Linked DNA regions of Wigglesworthia glossinidia endosymbiont of Glossina morsitans morsitans (Yale colony). The protein of the gene in region 1 interacts with the protein of each later gene in a pairwise test. Links are inferred from orthologs where the notes say so. Each region holds a gene or a part of one and is shown in the gene's direction. Other genes may lie near its edges.

What was found.
Region 2: the proteins of grxD (region 1) and WIGMOR_RS03150 interact in binary tests that used the Escherichia coli proteins (3 or more experiments, as listed by UniProt). The link is inferred for Wigglesworthia glossinidia endosymbiont of Glossina morsitans morsitans (Yale colony) from one-to-one orthologs.

The regions. Positions count from the first base shown.
Region 1 is NC_016893.1:444,493-448,453, reverse strand. What follows is about bases 1,192-3,912. They hold grxD (Grx4 family monothiol glutaredoxin), read left to right. Parts: upstream 1,192-2,244; coding sequence 2,245-2,580; downstream 2,581-3,912. Other genes in these bases: slyA (transcriptional regulator SlyA), read left to right, coding at 3,717-3,912; rnt (ribonuclease T), read right to left, coding at 2,601-3,257; WIGMOR_RS02180 (riboflavin synthase), read left to right, coding at 1,571-2,185. Also shown: purM (phosphoribosylformylglycinamidine cyclo-ligase), read right to left, coding at 135-1,187; more of slyA, read left to right, coding at 3,913-3,961. UniProt on the Escherichia coli protein: Monothiol glutaredoxin involved in the biogenesis of iron-sulfur clusters.
Region 2 is NC_016893.1:646,450-657,644, forward strand. What follows is about bases 8,365-11,148. They hold WIGMOR_RS03150 (BolA family protein), read left to right. Parts: upstream 8,365-9,497; coding sequence 9,498-9,800; downstream 9,801-11,148. Other genes in these bases: WIGMOR_RS03145 (MFS transporter), read left to right, coding at 8,365-9,301; tig (trigger factor), read left to right, coding at 9,969-11,148. In the rest of the region: Holliday junction resolvase RuvX, read left to right, coding at 1-230; yihA (ribosome biogenesis GTP-binding protein YihA/YsxC), read left to right, coding at 306-731; WIGMOR_RS03115 (P-loop NTPase family protein), read left to right, coding at 719-928; arnT (lipid IV(A) 4-amino-4-deoxy-L-arabinosyltransferase), read right to left, coding at 958-2,625; arnD (4-deoxy-4-formamido-L-arabinose-phosphoundecaprenol deformylase), read right to left, coding at 2,627-3,523; bifunctional UDP-4-amino-4-deoxy-L-arabinose formyltransferase/UDP-glucuronic acid oxidase ArnA, read right to left, coding at 3,536-5,494; WIGMOR_RS03135 (glycosyltransferase), read right to left, coding at 5,491-6,438; quinolinate synthase NadA, read left to right, coding at 6,889-7,923; more of WIGMOR_RS03145, read left to right, coding at 8,132-8,364; more of tig, read left to right, coding at 11,149-11,195. UniProt on the Escherichia coli protein: Transcriptional regulator that plays an important role in general stress response. Has many effects on cell morphology, cell growth and cell division. Acts by regulating the transcription of many genes, including dacA (PBP-5), dacC (PBP-6), ampC and mreB.

The DNA.
Region 1 (3,961 bases):
TAATAATAAGTTAAATTTCTATTATACCAAAACTTTTTATTATTCAATACTGACTGTACAGTATACAGAATATATAATTATTTTTTAATAAAATTCGATGAAATATAATTTTTTATAATTATTTAATAGCTATTTTAAATAGAAAAATTTTCAAAAAATATAGATGTTTTATGTAATTTTCTAGGTATAATTTTTCCAACTTTCCATGCTTTTTCTCCATTTTCTTTTAGTATTTGCAGTGATTTTGTAGCATTCTTTTCAGAAACAATAATAATCATTCCAATTCCACAATTAAAAATATTATACATTTCTAACTTTTGAATACTAGCAATATTACTTAGCCATTTAAAAATAATTGGCCACTTCCAAGTTTTTTCTTGAATTAAAGCACATGTTGTTTCTGGTAAAATTCTTGTAATATTTTCAATTAATCCGCCTCCTGTAATATGGGCAATAGCATGTATATTAATTTTTTGCATTAAATTTAATATGGATTTTACGTAAATACGAGTAGGAATTAATAAATAATCAATTAATTTTTGTTGATCTAAAATGTATTGATTGTAATCAATTTTTTTTTGTAATATAATTTTTCTTATTAGAGAATATCCGTTAGAGTGTAATCCATTAGAAGCTAGTGCTAAAATTGAATCTCCAATTCTAACTTTATCAGTATCAATTAAATTTGACTGATTTGCTATTCCAACACAAAATCCCGACAAATCATAATCTTTTTTCTTATATATTCCTGGCATTTCTGAAGTTTCTCCGCCGACTAACGCACATTGAGAAATTTTACATCCTTCTATAATTCCTTCAATAATCTGCAAAGATATTTTTATATCTAGTTTTCCAGTGGCATAATAATCTAAAAAAAAGATAGGTTTTGCTCCTTGTGTAAGGATATCATTTACGCACATTGCTACGAGATCTATACCGATATTTTTATGCATATTAGTATCAATTGCAAAACGTAACTTTGTTCCAACTCCATCCGTACTTAAAACTAATATTGGTTGATTATATATTTTGGGAACCGCACATAATGCGGCAAATCCTCCAATGCTATTCATTACTTCTGGAGAATATGTGGTAATCGCTATAGATTTTATTTTATTCATTAAAATATGAGCTGATTCAATATTAACTCCAGACTTTTTATATAAAGAAAATTTTTGATTTTTCATATTTTTTATTTTAAAAAAACTAACAAAATTATAATATACTAAATCTTAATTTTTTTCAGAACATTTTTATATCTCATGAATATTTAAATACATATTAAAACTTATAAAAAATTTTTTATTTAAATAACTTTAAGTATGTTAAAATTAAACTCGTTGAATTATAAAAAGCACTTTTTTACGTCTGTAGCTCAGCATGGTTAGAGTGCCACCTTGACATGGTGGAGGTCAGTGGTTCAAATCCACTCAGACGTAAAATAAAAAAATTTATATACATCAAATTGATTATAAATTTGTAAAATTTAAAAGATATTTTTTATTGTAAGTACATAAAATATAGTCTATACTCGATAGAACAAATTTATTAATATTTAACAAAGAATTTCATGTTTACAGGAATTATACAAGGTATAGGGACTGTCACTTTTTTAAAAAAAAGCAATAACTTATTTACTTATAGCGTACTTTTCCCGAAAAATCTTTTATCAAATTTATCAATAGGAGATTCTATATCTAACAACGGATGCTGTTTAACAATAACTAAAATTGAAAACGAACATATAACTTTTGATTTAATACAAGAAACAATTAAAATTACAAACTTTTCTAACATAAAAGTTGGCGATCGTATTAACCTAGAAAAATCAACTACGCTTTGTCAACCAATAGGCGGGCATGTTATGTCCGGTCATGTTACATGCTGCGGAAAAATATCAAAAGTTAATGTTGATTCAAATTCAAAAACTATATGCGTTGAAGTTTTAAATAAAAAGTTAATGAAATATTTTTTTTATAAAGGATATATTGGAATTGAAGGAATTAGTCTAACTATTTCAAAAATGTTTAATAACGGCTTTTATGTACATTTAATTCCCGAAACAATTTCTAAAACAACTTTAAATACTAAAATAGTCGGAGATTTATTAAATATCGAAATAGATTTAAACATACAAGCGATTGTTGATACAACAGAAAAAATAATCAGTAAAAAATTTAATTAATGCATGCAAGTAAGTATGACGTTAAAATTTATATGCAATATTTTTTTTTGGAAAATTATATGGATAATACAATAAAAAAAATTAAGGAACAAATAAAAAAAAACTTAATTATTTTATATATGAAAGGTTCTCCGGAACATCCTAAGTGTGGATTTTCTGCGCAAATATCACAAATATTATGTAATTCAGGATTTAGATTTGCATATATAGATGTTCTTGAAAATCCAGATATTCGTTTGAAATTACCTGAGTTCGCTAACTGGCCAACTTTTCCTCAATTATGGATTAATGGTAATTTAATTGGAGGATGCGATATAGTAACACAAATGCATAAAAACGGGGAATTAATACCACTAATTAGTAATGCATTAAAGTCGGCAACTCCTAACGAATAAAAGATACTTTTAAATTATCATTATTTATATTTAATTCTTTTATTCTGATTAACTGGCCATCCGCCTAAGCGCTTCCATCGATTCACGATTTCACAAAATAATTTAGCAGTTCTTTCTGTATCATACAATGCCGAATGTGCGGAGTTAGTATCAAATTTAATTCCGGCCGCTATACATGCTTTAGCCAAAACTGTTTGTCCAAGCGCTAATCCACTTAATGTTGCTGTATCAAAAGTTGAAAAAAGATGAAACGGATTGTATTTTAATGATGATCGTTTAATAGCTGCCATCAGAAAACTATGGTCAAAAGCTGCGTTGTGTGCAACTACGATTGCTTTAGTACAAGATTGCAAATTAATACCTTGATGCACAGTATAAAAAATTTTTTTCAGCGCTTCAATTTCTTTTATTGCAGTTCTTAAAGGATTATAAGGATCAATTTTATTAAATGCCAGTGCTGTTTTTTCAATGTTTAAACCAGGAAACGGAATAATATGAAAATGTAATTTACGATCTATGATTAACCATCCATTATGATCCATTTTAAACGTAATTATTGCAATTTCTAATAAAGCATCTTTTTCAGAATTAAATCCTGCAGTTTCTACATCAATTACTACTGGATAAAATCCTCTAAAACGTTTATGCAGGGTATTTTTTTGATTTTTTTGAAGCATAATAAAAATTTAAAATTATAATAAAAGTAATTCTTTTATTAAAAATGTTTCAATACATTATATAATAAAAAATGAATTTAAACTCATTCGCATCAAAATATTATTGACTTTTATATTATGATTGATTTTAATTAACTATCAATAATTTAATAAATTTATTAATTGTAAGTTATAACATTTTGATTATATTGTAAATATTTCTTGAAAAAAACAAATATACATCAAAATTATTCTAATTATAACATAATAATTATTTATTAATAATTTATAGAATATAAATAAATTTTTTAATACAATTAATGTCATATAAAATATTAAAATAACAAATATAAACATTGTATATGTTTTTTAAAAATATGTATAATTGTATTTATTTAAAATAAATAATATTTTTTGAATTACTAAATATATTAATAAAATATAAAATTATTTAATATCTGTTTAGATAAGGAGAGCAAATTGGAATCACCATTAGGATCTGATTTAGCGCGTTTAGTAAGAATATGGCGTGCCTTAATTGATCATCGCTTAAAACCATTAGAGCTTACACAAACACACTGGATAACTTTACATAATATTTGCCAATTACCACCTGAACAATCTCAAATTCAATTGGCAAAAGCAATCGGGATTGAGCAACCGTCACTAGTAAGGACTTTAGATCAGTTAGAAGAAAAAAAACTTATTACACGCCATACGTGTGC
Region 2 (11,195 bases), 210 kb from region 1 along the record:
TGAATATGGATGGAAGTACACAAAAAATTACAATTTATGCAAAAAAATTTGCACAAGAACTAAGAAAAAAGTTTATCATACCAGTCAATATGCAAGACGAACGTCTTACTACAATAGAAGCAAAATCTATACTATTTAATGTTCAAGGATATCGAGGATTGAAAAAAAAACTCATAAATTCGCAATCTGCCGCTATTATTTTAAATAGTTGGATGCAAAACATGAATTGAATTGTTTAATTTAAATTAAAATTAATCAATCTTAAAGATAAACATTTTTATATCAATATAATTTTTCTAAATAACATGAATGCTTATTTTTATATTAAATTTTTATTAAGTGCAAATAACATTTCTGATCTTCCACAAGACAACGGATGTGAAATTGCTATTTTTGGACGTTCTAATGCTGGAAAATCAAAAGCATTAAATATTTTATTTAAAAATAATAAATTGTCTAAAAGCAGTAAAATACCAGGAAAAACAATGTTTTTAAATGTATTTAAATTAAATAACAAATTAAGAATTATTGATCTTCCAGGATTCGGGTATGCTAATGTATCAAAAAAAAATAAATTAAACATTGCATGTTTAATAAAACAATATTTTAGATTGCGTCAATCATTAAAAATTTTAATTTTTTTAGAAGATATCAGGCGTTCTATATTAGATTTTGACGAAAAAATAATTCATTTAATTTTAAAAAAAAAATTCCTATTTTGTTTTTATTAAGTAAATCCGATAAAGTTTCTACAAGTTATCGTCAATTTAAATTATTACAAGTTCAAAATTTTTTTAATTTACGCAAACACGAAATTTTTTCAGAATTTTTTTTAAGTACTTTTTCTTCTTTGAATCAAGATGGGGTAAACACTGTCAGAAAAAAAATAAATTTTTGGACAAAAACTAAGATTTTTAATACTGCTTAATTTTTGTTAAAAAAAATAAGTAACTAAATTTAATATTTGAATAATATAAATCTGCCGTGTTCTACCGTATACTGTGGAACAGGGAGATATGGTGTTAATTCATTTAACGAACTTTTTGATGATATTAAAAATATTAATGCAACAGATTTATTTTTATTTTTATTTAACCAATTTTTAAAATTTTTTTTGGTTACAAATTTATTATTTAATTCGTTTAAATAACTTAATCCATATTCTAATTCACCTTTGTTATCAATAATCATAATATCACTGCGATTCATTTCCCATGCAATTGTAGTTGCTACACCAATATTGTTTGCAATAATTAATTCTGATTTTTTTAAATCATCTTTTATTTCGTTTAAAAAAACTTGCGGCTGTTTAGAATAAACAATTCGTTCAGGTACATAGAATCCAAATAAAATAGCAATTCCAAAAATACTCATTGCAGTCCATTGCCAAATTTTTATTGCAAATAATTTTACCCAAACATTTATTGAGATCCAAATTAAAATACTAACTACAAATAATATAAATTTTTTGTATTCTTGATAAGAGTACAATGAATATGGATAAATTTTAGGTATACAATATATAATACTAATTGAAAATAATATCATGCAACCAAAAATAATGTTTGTTGTAGAGTTTATTTTTAATAGAATTAAGTTATTTTTTAATTTAGTAGAAAAAATATTTTTAGCAATTAAAATTGATATAGGAAAAAAGCAAGGTAAAATATAAGTTGGCAATTTGCCTTTAGAAAAGCTGAAAAATAAAAATTGTACTATAATCCAAACTAATAAATAAAAACTGATTTTATCAAATTTTCTTGAAATCCATGATCTATACAACGATTTAAAAAGAAGTCCAAACCAAGGAAAAATACCAATAATTAAAACTGGAACATAGTACCATATCGGAAATTTATGTTGCGCATTGTCTCCTAAAAATCTTTGAATATGCTCGATAAAAATAAAATATCTAGCATAATCTTGTTCTTTAGAAAGAATATTATATATCCATGGAAACGAAATTAATATAGAAGATATTAATGGAATGAAGCTGTGGATCAAAATTGTTTTTGTATACTTTGGATTAAATTTTAACCATATTACAATACTTAAAAATGGAATTACTAATGCAATAAATCCTTTTGTGATCAATCCTGTTCCGCAGGATATTCCAAATATTAAATAATAAAAAATACGATTTTTTTTTACTGAAGATTTTATTGCCATCCAAAAAAATATCATAGATACATTAATCCAAAAAGATAAAATTGCATCTAATACAGAGTATGTTCCTATAATGTATACTAATAAATTAGACAAAAATATTATTACTGCATTATAAGATATATTTTTATTATTCCATAAAGATTGAACAAAATAAAATAAAAAGATAGCAGATAAAATTGTAAAAAAAGTTGATCCGAATCGTACAGAGAAATTATTTTTTCCAAAAATTAATTGACTAATATTGTTCACCCAATAACCAAAAATTGGTTTTTCAAAATAACGTACATCTAATAAATGCGGAATACTCCAATTATGCTTTTCTAACATTTCTCTGCTAATTTCGGCATATCTAGTTTCGTCGGGTTGCCACAAATCACGATAATTTAATGGAATTAAGTAATAAAAAAAAATTAAAATAATTATTATTTTTTGTGTTTTATTTTTTTTTATGTGCATGTTATACATTTTGATGCATAATCCAGCCTTCTCTACCGGATATTTTTTTACGTATTAATTTACATATCGGAAAATTTGCATGATTTTTTTCTATTAATTGATTTAATCTACAAAATTGAATGCCTTCATTTTTAGCAAGATATAATAGTTCTTTAAATTCTTTTAAATATTTAATACCTTCTATTTCAGCATGAATAGTATAAACAGAATAATCAGATTGTTTTTTCATTTGATTAATAATAAAGTTGTTATACTTTTTTAAAGTAGTATGATTATTAATTACTTCATCAAAAGTTGGTAAAGTTACTGGAATTTGCAAATTTCCACAGCTTTTATCAGAAAGTAATGGAAAAAATGGTTTTATTCCTCTGACATCACTGTTGTAAGAAAAGTTAAATTTTTTTTGCACTTGCAACGCGGAATCACTTGTTCTCCAACCTGGAGCAGCAAAACATAAAATAGGCGAATTTATTATTGATTCTAAAAATTTTTTACCTAATGTAATTTGATTAATAATATTTTCTTTCCTCCAAGTATCAATAGAATTTTGCCATTCAAAATGATCCCATGCATGTAGTCCAATTTCATGTTTACGAGCAGCAAGAATAATGTGGTTTTTACAGGCATCTCCTATTTTTTTGCTTTTTCCTATTAAGCCACAACGCAAAATACTCCATCCATATGTTTTAATAGGATTAATGCGTAACATTTTAATTAAAAATTTTGGTTTAAATAATCTCCAGAAATGACGTCCCATGTTATCTGGCCCAACAGTAAAAAAAAAAGTAGCTTTAATTTGATAATTGTTTAATATTTCTAATAAATTTAATACCCCATACTTCGTGCCTCTTAATGTATCTACATCAATACGTAAACCAACTTTTTTTAAATTATTCAAAATAAAAACCTTTTATAATTGTAAGAAAAATTTTATCATATAATTGATAGTATTATTAATTTGAATTTTAGGTTTCCAATCTAATAATTTTTGAGCAATACCAATATTTGGCTTTCGATATTCTATATCTTGATAGCCAAAACCATAATATTCGTCACCTCTTAAGTTTCTAAATCCAGAAAATTTAGGAAAAGTATTGCTTGATGTGAATTTTTGAAAAGTATGTACAACAATTTTTGCTAATTCTAAAATAGAATACTCGTTTTTTGGATTTCCGATATTAATAATCTCTTGATTACAATTATTTTTTTTATTTTCTATTATCCTAAATAATGCTTCTATACCGTCATAAATATCTGTAAAACAACGTTTTTGTTTTCCGCAGTTAACCAGATTAATCGGTAACCCGTGAGCTATGTTAAATATCATTTGAGTGATAACTCTTGCATGATTCATTTGAGCAATTTTAAAATCATCTAGTCTAGATCCTACCCAATTAAATGGTCTAAAAATTGTAAAAAGTAAATTATTTGATTTTCCATAAGCCCAAATAATGCGATCTAGTAATTGTTTAGATGATGCATAAATCCATCTTTGATTTCGTACAGATCCTGTAACAAAATTTGAATTAGTTTCATGAAATTCTTTGTCTGTACACATTCCATATACTTCGGAAGTCGAAGGAAAAATTAATCTTTTTTTATATTTAACGCAGTAACGTATAATTTTTAAATTTTCTTCAAAATCTAATTCGAAAGTTTTTATGGGTTCTTGAACATATTGCATGGGTCTTGCAATAGCTATTAAAGGCAAAATAATATCGCATTTTTTAACTTTTTCTTTAACCCAGTGAGAACAAGATTTTATGTTTTTTTGTAAAAACTTTATTTTTGAATTATTTATAAATTTTTCAATTAAATTTTTTTTTAAATCTAAACCGTATATTTTGTAACTGTTACTTTTTAACAAACGCTTTGTAATATGATATCCAATAAATCCATTAATACCTAAAATTAAGATTTTTTTTAATATTGGTTTTGATGTTGAATTCGGATATATAACGTATTTTTTATTCTTAATCATAGATAAATGGTATATGTTAGTTTTATTATTAAATGTATGTTTTGTATATTGTGCAGAAATAATATTTAATGCTTGAATTTTGCAAGATATAATAAGCGGGTTAATTTTTATTATTAATCCAGGATCGATATCGTACTTTTTTTTTATTATTTTTGATTTCCAAAAAATTATTTTTTTGTTGTTGAGATAGCTAAAAGCACCGGGCCAAGGTTTTGTTAATCCTCTGATTAAATTATATATTTTTTTTGCTGATTGGTTCCAATCAATGAGACCATCTTCGGGTGATCTTTTTCCAAAATAACTAGTATTATGGCAATTTTGAGGTGTTTCACAAAAATTTTTTTTTAGAATTACAGGAGCTATTTTATTCAGCATATTATAAGCAGCATAACATATTTTTTTATGTAAAGAAATTGCGTTGTCTAGTTTATTAATATTAATTTTGACTTGTGATATGATAGGTCCATGATCAATTTTTGTAGTCATACGATGAAGTGTCACTCCGGTTTGATATTCTCCACGTATTATAGACCAATTTAACGGACAGCAGCCGCGATATTTTGGCAAAAGAGAACCGTGCAAATTAAATGATCCAAATTTTGGTATTTTTAAAATTTCTGAACATAATATATTACGGTAATAAAAAGAAAAAATAACATCTGGCTCAAGTTTTTTAAAATATTCGATCCAAATAAAACTGTTAATAGTTTCAGATGTGAATACGGGGATATTTTTTTTTAAGGCAATACTTTTTACGGAACTAAAAAATATTTTTTCATTTTTTTGATCATTATGAGTAATTACGCTTAAAATTTTATATCCCGATTTTATTAAAGAAAGTAAACCGATGCATCCAATATCATGATAAGCAAATATAATTGCTTTCATTTTTTTTCTCGTGTGTTTGATATATCATTTTTAATAATACGACTTATAATATAAATGGGACGTAAGTAAATTTTGTTATATATTTTAATGAAAATTTTTTTTATTCCAATAAACAGTAGAAAATTTATTAAAAATATATTTATGTAAAACCTAGTGCTTACTAAAAAGAAATATAAACAGATTAGCAAAAATACAACGCAATATAATATTTTAAGTGAAATTTGTTTAAGAATTTTTGCTTTTTTTATTATATTTATAAATAAACAAAAGCATAAGTTATATATTAATTTAATTAATTTAATATAATTATATTTAGAATATCCGAACTTTCTTTTAAAATGCGAGACTGGTATTTCAATAACTTTATTAGCAAACATATTTGCTATAATTGGAATAAAAATATTGTGGGAATTGTATTTTATTATTGCATCTATAATATGTTTTTGATATGCACGTAACATGCATCCGTAATCAGTCATATTATTACCTAAAATTTTTTGAATTGCAATATTAACTATTTTTGAACTAATTTTTCGAAATAAATTATCTTGACGATTTACACGAAATGTACCTATCACGTCGTATCCTTTTTGAGCTGCATAAAGTAGCTTTGGAATTTCTTCTGGTGGATTTTGTAAATCTGCATCTAAAGTAATTATTAAATCTCCTTTAGAATGTGCAAATCCTGCCATAATTGCAGCGTGTTGTCCATAATTTTTATTTAAAAAAATTGCTATAATTGAACTGTTAGGTTTAGATGCTTCAGCTTCTAAAATATTAGGAGATTGATCATAACTTCCATCATCTATAATCATGATTTCGTATTTTATATGTAATTTAGAGCATACATATATAGTGCGTCGAATTAATATAGAAAGGTTTTCTTGTTCGTTATAAACTGGAATAACAATCGATATTTTTTTTATTTTTTTTAATTGCACCATATATAAAAAGTATATTTAATTTTTTTTTAAAAATAAAATTTTTTATATTTTATATTACATATAATTTTTTATGCAAAATATTTTTATATAATTTATATATGAGTTTTCTTTTATAAGAAAATTAAGCTTTTAAAGCAAATATATAATGAAAACTAAATTAAGTTTTAATTATCTATAAAATTTTAAAAAATTTATTAAAAATAATAAATGTAGATACTAAAAGTACAATATCATTTTAGATATTTTTTACTGCAAACATGAATATATTGTATTAAATAACTTTTACTTGTATTATATATTAGTTTTAGTTTAAATAATATATTTTTTAATGTAAATAATTTAGTTATATTAAATATTTTAATTTCTTTTAAATTCATATTAGTATGTATAAAATGTTATTTAAATGAATAAATGCAATACTTTTATTTCTCATATTATTAAGGAATACAAATGAATCAAAAAAACAATATTGATCATATAGCTGTATCACAACAATCTATATTAAAAAAAAAATATATACAAGCTGATTTATTTAAGCATATATCTCATTTATTGAAATTAAAAAATGCAGTTATAGTCGCACATTATTACACTAGCCCTGAAATTCAAGAATTGGCAGATTCTACTGGAGGTAAAGTAGCAGATTCTTTAGAAATGGCTAAATTTGGTCAACATCATACAGCGAAAACACTATTAGTAGCTGGTGTACGTTTTATGGGTGAAACTGCTAAAATTTTAAATCCGGAAAAAATAGTTCTAATGCCTACATTAAAAGCTGAATGTTCATTAGATTTGAGCTGTCCGGAAATAGAATTCAGCAAATTTTGTGATCAACATCCAGAACGCACAGTAGTAGTATATGCAAATACATCTGCAGCTATTAAAGCACGTGCACATTGGGTAGTAACATCAAGTATTGCAATTAAACTTATTGACTATTTAGATAGTTTAGGTAAAAAAATTATCTGGGCTCCTGATAAACACTTAGGTCATTATATTCAAAAAAAAACTGGAGCAGATATTTTAAGTTGGCACGGTACATGTATCGTACATGATGAATTTAAAGCGCATTCACTATACAATATGAAAAAAATATATCCTCAAGCTGCAGTATTAGCGCATCCAGAATCTCCAGAAAATGTACTAGCACTTGCAGATTTTATAGGTTCTACCAGTGAATTGATTAAATCTGCTCAATCAATTTCTCAAAAACAAATTATAATTGCTACTGATCGTGGAATTTTGTTTAAAATGCAAAAAGCTTGTCCGGATAAAATTTTGTTAGAAGCTCCAACTTCTGAAGTTGGCATGACATGTTTAAATTGTGGCATGTGTCCTTGGATGAAGATGAATACGTTAAAAAAAATTATTAATAGTTTGACTCATGATACAAAAAAGCATGAAATTCATGTACCAAAAAACTTACAAAAAAAAGCGTTAAAACCATTAATACGTATGTTAAAATTTGCAGAAAATTTTTTTTAACAATTTTATAATTATTGCTAATTCATTTAAATAAATATAAATTTAATATATGTAAAAATAATTCAATTAATTTTTTTTTGAATATATAAAAGAGAATTGTCTATATACTTACAAAAATTGTTAAAACTATTATATGAAATTTGCTTATATTAATATTTGTAACAAAAATTATTGCATACTTATATTATTTACACATTATTAGGAAAATATGAATAGTATAGAACTAAGATCCATATTGAGTTTAGGTATAATATTTGCATGTCGTATGTTTGGTATATTTATGATTTTACCTGTTTTAAGTAATCATGGAATGATATTTCAAGGAGCTACGACTTCTTTAATAGGCCTTGCTATTGGAATTTATGGAATAACACAATCAATTTTTCAAATCCCATTCGGATTGTTATCAGATAAATATGGCAGGCATACATTAATATTAGTCGGATTAATATTAATAGTTTTTGGAAGCATTATTAGTGGTGTATCTAACAATATTTGGGGTGTTATATTAGGACGCGCTATGCAAGGATCTGGAGCAATTTCATCAGTTGTTATGGCTTTATTAACTGATTTAATTTGTGAAAAAAATAGAATCAAAGCAATGGCTTTTATCGGTTTAGTTTTTGGAATAACTTTTGCAGTATCTATCATTATTGGTCCTATTTTAGCTACATATTATGGAATTCGCAGCATATTTTGGATTACTGCATTACTTGCAGTAATTAGTATGTTTTTGATTTTATTTATAGTACCACATCATCAAAAATTGAAAAAAAATCATGATACTAAAATATTTATAAATGCTATGAAAAATATTTTAAATAACAAATTAATTGTTTATTTAATTTTTTGTATTTTTTTTCTTCATACAATTTTAATTTCTAATTTTATAGTATTTCCGTTTTTAATTAAAAAAATGGGATATAGTGAGATAGATCATTGGAAAATATATTTTTTTTCTTTATTATGCTCAACATTTTTTTTAATATTAGTTTTTTCGCGTTATGTAAAAAAAATACAAAATAAAATAAAACAAGTACTATATTTTTTTATAATTATACTGTTTATATCTGAAATAACATTATTATTATGTAGTAAAAATATCTATTTTGCTTATTTAGGTATACCAATGTTTTTTTTAGGATTTAGTGCATTAGAAATAATGCTACCTACATATATAGGAAAGCAGGCTCCTTCTAAATATAAAGGGACAGCGATGGGAATATATACTACAAGTCAATTTTGTGGGGTAGCTTTTGGCGGTATAATAGGAGGTTTATTATTTTCCAATAAAAATGCATTTTTAGTTTTTTTATTTTTAAGTATTATGATATTAGTTTGGATAATTTTTAGTTTGAAATTGGAAAAAAAAATTTAACATTTTAAAATTTTAATAATATAATTAATTAAGAATTATTTTGAATAAACAGCAACTAACAATTTTAATAAAATATGCAAATTTCATATTTTTTTGTAAAAAACTAATTAAATATAAAATTTTTTAAATTAATTCGTTTCAAATTAATTAAATTTACATTTTATATATGAATTAATTTATAAAGGTAATATATATTATGAAAAAAATAATAAAAAAAAAACTTAATGCAATATTATCACCTACTTTTTTATATATTCAGAACGAAAGTTATAAACACAAAAATTCAAAAAATGCATACACTCATTTCAGCATCACTATAGTATGCAAAAAATTTAAAAATAAATCGCAATTAATCAGACATCAATTAATTTATCAAATTTTATCAAGAGAACTTCGCCACGATATACACGCTCTTTCTTTGCATACTTATTGTGATGTGGAATGGAAAATTAATAATCGATGCATTTCTAGTACGCCTATCTGTTATAATTTAAATTAAGTAATTCTCATTTTAATTTAACATTTTTTAGAAAATAACATTTTGAAGTATGCTTAATTTATTTTATAAATTTTAATTCTAATTAAGACTTATACATTTTAAATTTATCAAAATAAATACAGAAATTTTTTTAAAAAATTTAAAAAAAATAATATCTAGAGGAATAATATGAAAGTTTCTATGCAAAAAATTTCAGATATTAAGCATACAGTAGAAATGTTTATTTCATGTAATCTTATTGAAAAAGAAGTTTCAAAAGCGCTTGATAAAATGCGAAAAACAGCTTGTATAGATGGTTTTCGAAAAGGTAAAATACCCAAAACTATTTTAAAAAATAGATATGAACCATATATACGAAAAAAAGTATTAAACGATTTAATAAACAAAAAATTTTTAAAATTTATTAACGAACATGATATTCAACCAATAGGCAAACTAAATTGTGTTATTAAAAATTTTCAGGAAAAAAATGGTTGCATTTGTCGTATAAATTTTGAAATTTATCCAAAAATAAATATAAAAAATATTTCACATATAACAATTAATAAACCATTAGTTTCAGTGAATCCTGAAGATGTAAACTTTACAATTAATAAATTACGTTCAGAACATGCAAGCTGGATAACAAGTACATTAAAAATCGAAAAATATGATCGTGTAACTATTAATATTAAACCAATTCAAAAATATAAAATTTTTCAAGAAGAAATTCGGCTTTTAACTTTTATTATAGGGAATAATACAATTTCTACCGAACTTGAAAAAAAAATTATAGGAAAAAAATCAAAAACATATTTTATTTTTTCTTTAAATTATAAAATCATAAATTTAGAAAAAAACAGTTATCATAACATGATTCTTGATTTTTTAATAAATATTATAAAAGTTGAAAAAAAAATATTACCAAAATTGGATTCTAAATTTTTTGAAAAAATTAACTTAATTAATTTTAAATCTCCAGAAAAAATGAAAAATGAATTATGTAAAAGCATTAATATGCAATTAAAATATTTTGTGCATATATACATCAAATATCAATTAATTAATCAAATATTAAATGATAATTATATTAAAATTCCAGTACAATTAGTACATGAAGAAATAAAAATATTTTTAGAATCTACATATAAAAATAATTTAAATAAATTTTCTAAGTTAGATTTTTCGCCATTTTTAAATAAGAAATTAATTGATCGTTTAACATATCAAATACAATCTAGAATTATTTTTCAGAAAATTTTGCATTTAAATAAAATACAGATAAATCAAAATGATCTAACAAATATCATGCATAATCTTTTGAAGATTAATAAAATACCCGAGAAAAATTGGAAAAAATATAAAAAAAATAAAAAATTTATCCAAAAATCTATCGATATCGCATCAGAAAATGCA